2 regions of the Paenarthrobacter sp. A20 genome follow, and region 1 is predicted to be linked to the other one. Evidence: predicted binding sites of a transcription regulator. Region 1 holds the regulator's gene; the other holds the start of a gene.
What was found. The regulator HrcA, encoded in region 1, represses chaperone genes, less so after heat shock. The targets are predictions, from matches to a motif close to TTNGCACTCGNNNNNNNCGAGTGCNAA.

Region 1 (2,456 bases):
ATGGCCTGCCAGACATCGATGTACGGGTGGCCGACAATCAAGACATTTCCTGGCGCCCCGGGGACCGTCATGGCTTCGGCCGCAATGCGGGACTCCTTGGATCCGGCCACGAGGTGATCCACCAGGATGCCTAGGCGGCGGCCAGGGCCCGGATTAAAGGCGGCGATGGAAGATTTGAGGTCATCGACGCCGTGCAATGGCTCCACCACGATGCCTTCGACGCGGAGATCGTCGCCCCAGACCTTCTCCACGAGTTCGGCGTCGTGCTTTCCTTCCACCCAGATCCGGCTGGCTTTTGCCACTTGGGCGCGTTGTCCCTGGACCTTCACCGACCCCGAGGCCGTTCGTCCCGGTTGCGCGGGGGCCGTCGCTTGGCGGGGGGCCGGAGGCATCAACCGGATGGGTTGGCCTTCAAGCAGGAAGCCGAAGCCGAGTTGGAAGGACTTCGTTTTACCACGCCTGTCCTCAAGGGACACGATGTGCATGCCCCCGGTTTTTTCAACCCGAGTGACTTCGCCCACCCAGCCTGACTGGACATCTTCGAGGACCATCCCGCGCTGGACGGCTACCTCGGGGAGTTGTCGTTTGGCTGGAGCTGCTAGGTCCTGCGGACCCCAAGAGTCGAAAGCCAAGGAATTCCTACCTTTTTGTACTGGTTTATGCTGGGTTGCTTGATGCTGGCCATGGGCAGTTTCAATGCTAGCAACGGGGTGGCTCATACTAGACTGGTTAGCACTTGGGCATGTTGAGTGCTAAGTGCGGTGATCCCATGGGATCCCGCGGTGGCCGGTCGCAGTGACCATGGCAGTCGTCAGGAGGTGGAGTAATGAGTGAACCGCGCAAGTTGGAAGTACTGCGTGCCATCGTTGAAGATTACGTGCATTCCAGGGAGCCTGTCGGATCGAAGGCCCTCGTGGAGCGACACCACCTCGGTGTTTCAAGTGCCACCATCCGGAACGACATGGCTGTTCTTGAAGAAGAAGGCCTCATTGCGGCACCCCACACCAGCGCCGGACGCATTCCCACTGATAAGGGCTACCGCCTGTTCGTGGACCGCATCTCCCAGGTCAAGCCGCTGTCCGCGGCGGAACGCCGCGCGATCCATTCGCTGCTTGAAGGGCCCGACGACGTCGACGACATCCTGGAGCGCACCGTGCGGCTCCTGTCGCAGCTGACCAACCAGGTCGCCGTCGTGCAATATCCACACTCAAACCGGGCGCTGGTGCGGCACGTGGAGTTCGTCCTCCTGGCTCCCAAGCAAGTGCTCGTCGTCCTGATTGCGGATACCGGGAGCGTTGGCCAGAAGGTCATCGAGGCAGGCTCGGACGTGGGCGATGACGCTTTGATGCTTCTGAGGTCACGATTCCTCGGCAGCATTGCAGGGACGCAACTGGCCCTGTTGCCGCAAGTACTTCCCTCAGTGGTTGCCCTGTGCCCGCCGGAACTCCGTGGCCTGGCTCAAACACTGGCGCACGGACTGCAGGCACTGAGCGACAACAGCCGCGAAGAGCGCATCCTCATGGCCGGCACAGCCAATCTTGCCCGGTCCAACGTGGACTTCCCGTTGAGTATCGGACCCGTGCTGGAAGCCCTTGAGGAACAAGTGGTCATGCTCCGGTTGTTGTCCGACATGGGGGACGACCCCCGCGGCGTCACGGTGAGCATCGGCCGGGAGAACCCCTATGACGGCTTGGCCGAAGCTTCGGTGGTGGCCACTGGCTACGGCTCGGGTGCCAAAGTGGGAATCCTCGGTCCAACCCGCATGGATTATCCAACCACCATGGCAGCAGTTCGGGCCGTGGCCCGCTACCTTTCACGCATTCTCGGCGGCTGAACGCAGGCCCGAGGAAACATCCGCAGTACGACAAGGAAGAGATACCGACTTTGAGCAGCCACTATGACGTTTTGGGAGTCTCGCCGGAAGCCACCGGGGAAGAGATCAAAAAGGCGTACCGCAAGTTGGCGCGGAAACTCCACCCGGACGTAAATCCGGGTGAGGATGTCGCGGAGCAGTTCAAGGCCGTGACCCATGCTTACGAGGTTCTGTCGGACCCCCAGAAGCGTCGCGTCTACGATGCCACCGGCAATGAGAACGGAACGGACAACGGCTTCGGCGGTGGCTACTCCGGCCAGGGCTTCGCGTTCCAGGACATCTTCGACACCTTCTTTGGTGGCGGCGGCGGCCACGGTGGACCGGCTTCCCGCGTTCGTCGCGGACAAGACGCCCTCATCAGTGTCCGTATTGACCTCAAGGACGCCGTATTTGGTGTTAACAAGAAGCTCGAAGTAGACACTGCCGTCACCTGCCCTACGTGCGACGGCAGCTGCTGCCGCCCGGGAACCCATCCGGAACGTTGCGACATTTGTGGCGGCAGCGGCCAGGTCCAGCGCGCCGTCCGATCCATCCTTGGCCAGGTCATGACCACGGCCCCTTGCGGATCTTGTGAGGGTTTCGG
Region 2 (2,456 bases), 1.7 Mb from region 1:
CGTCCGTGATCTTCTACAACGCACCGGAGCAGAAGGTGAACGCCGAGGCTTTGGGCGCCCTGCTGGGTATCCAGTCGATCGTTGAATCTCCCGAGGTCCAGCAGCCCTTGGTAGTTGTGGCAGGGCCGGGCTTCCAGTAGCCCAACTGGCCCGGATGGGCTCCGAATGCCCAAACTCGGTTAAGCCTCAATAACAAAAGTCACCCCCGCGCCTTGCATGGGAGCGCGGGGATAGTGACAGTGGTTACAGTGGATTAATTCCGGTACGGAGATCCCGGCAACCGGACTTGGCTACTGCGAAAGTGTGGGCATCATGGCATTGGGAACCGTCAAATGGTTCAACGCCGAAAAAGGCTACGGCTTCATCACTGTGGATGAATCCGGCGACGACGTCTTTGTACACTGGTCAGCTATCCAGATGGATGGCTTCCGCGCCCTCGAAGAGGGCCAGCGGGTTGAGTTTGAACTGGGTGAGGGACAGAAAGGCCCGCAGGCCGAAGGTGTACGCGTCGCCTAGCTCCCACGGCACGCCACCGTCAGCCATTGGCTGAAACCCCCTGTGTATGTAGAGCAAAGTGGCGTCCCTGCTTGCACTCTCCCCGGTCGAGTGCTAATTATTGATTTAGCACTCCTATGGTTCGACTGCTAAGTCCGGCCCGGGTAACCCCGGTGGTGGACGGCGCATGGACCACTGGAGGATCAAGAAACACCTTGGTGGGGTGAGGTTCGGAGCGCGGGGCATACATAGGCCGCAAGCGAAGAACCGTCCGTCGCGGGCACCCCATCTGACAGGTACCTTCTTAACGACTGTCCCGAAAGGACTACCGCCGTTATGGCCAAGATCATTGCATTTGATGAAGAGGCACGCCGCGGCCTCGAGCGGGGCCTGAACATCCTCGCAGACGCCGTCAAGGTCACCCTCGGCCCGCGTGGACGCAACGTCGTCCTCGAAAAGAAGTGGGGCGCCCCCACGATCACCAACGATGGTGTTTCCATCGCCAAGGAGATCGAGCTGGACGACCCTTACGAGAAGATCGGTGCAGAACTGGTCAAGGAAGTTGCCAAGAAGACGGATGACGTCGCTGGCGACGGTACTACCACTGCAACTGTCCTCGCCCAGGCACTGGTGAAGGAAGGCCTCCGCAACGTAGCTGCCGGCGCCGACCCGCTGTCCCTCAAGCGCGGCATCGAGAAGGCCGTTGAGGCAGTCATCAGCGAACTGCTGGCCTCCGCCAAGGAAATCGAAACCAAGGAAGAGATCGCAGCCACGGCTTCCATCTCCGCCGGTGACCCGGAAATCGGCAGCCTGATCGCCGAAGCCCTGGACAAGGTGGGCAAGGAAGGCGTTATCACGGTCGAGGAGTCCAACACCTTCGGCCTGGAGCTCGAGCTCACCGAGGGTATGCGCTTCGACAAGGGCTACATCTCCGCTTACTTCGTCACCGACGCAGAGCGCCAGGAAACGGTCCTCGAAGACCCGTACATCCTGATCGTCAACTCCAAGATCTCCAACGTGAAGGAACTCGTCACGGTTCTGGAGAAGGTCATGCAGTCGAACAAGCCGCTGCTGATCATCGCCGAAGACATCGAGGGCGAGGCCCTGGCCACCCTGATCGTCAACAAGATCCGTGGCACCTTCAAGTCCGTTGCCGTCAAGGCTCCGGGCTTCGGTGACCGCCGCAAGGCCCAGCTCGCCGACATCGCCATCCTCACCGGTGGCCAGGTCATCTCCGAAGAAGTTGGCCTCAAGCTCGAGAACGCTGGCCTTGAACTCCTCGGCACCGCCCGCAAGGTTGTTGTCACCAAGGACGAGACCACCATCGTTGAAGGTGCCGGCGACGCCGAGCAGATCGCAGGCCGTGTGGCCCAGATCCGCGCCGAGATCGAAAACTCCGACTCCGACTACGACCGCGAGAAGCTGCAGGAACGCCTGGCCAAGCTGGCCGGCGGCGTTGCAGTCATCAAGGCCGGTGCCGCAACCGAAGTTGAGCTCAAGGAACGCAAGCACCGCATTGAGGACGCAGTCCGCAACGCCAAGGCTGCTGTTGAAGAAGGCATCGTCGCCGGTGGTGGCGTTGCCCTCATCCAGGCTGGTGCCAAGGCATTCGCCAACCTGAACCTGCAGGGCGACGAAGCAACCGGCGCCAACATCGTCAAGGTTGCCATCGACGCTCCGCTGAAGCAGATCGCCTTCAACGCCGGCCTCGAGCCGGGCGTTGTGGTGGACAAGGTTCGCGGCCTGCCTTCCGGCCACGGCCTGAACGCTGCCACGGGCGTCTACGAAGACCTTCTGGCTGCCGGCGTCAACGACCCCGTAAAGGTCACCCGCTCGGCTCTCCAGAACGCTGCTTCCATCGCTGGTCTCTTCCTGACCACCGAGGCCGTAGTTGCCGACAAGCCTGAGAAGAACGCTCCGGCTGCCGGCGGCGACGACATGGGCGGCATGGGCGGCTTCTA

Region 2: the regulator HrcA is predicted to act here: its motif matches at 622-648, upstream of groL (chaperonin GroEL).

The regions. Positions count from the first base shown of each region.
Region 1 is NZ_JALJWH010000001.1:3,729,804-3,732,259, reverse strand. It holds gene J3D46_RS17170 (DUF3097 domain-containing protein) at 1-632, opposite strand, end outside; gene hrcA (heat-inducible transcriptional repressor HrcA) at 827-1,834, shown strand; gene dnaJ (molecular chaperone DnaJ) at 1,885-2,456, shown strand, end outside.
Region 2 is NZ_JALJWH010000001.1:2,020,248-2,022,703, forward strand. It holds gene J3D46_RS09640 (LytR C-terminal domain-containing protein) at 1-140, shown strand, start outside; gene J3D46_RS09645 (cold-shock protein) at 313-516, shown strand; gene groL (chaperonin GroEL) at 832-2,456, shown strand, end outside.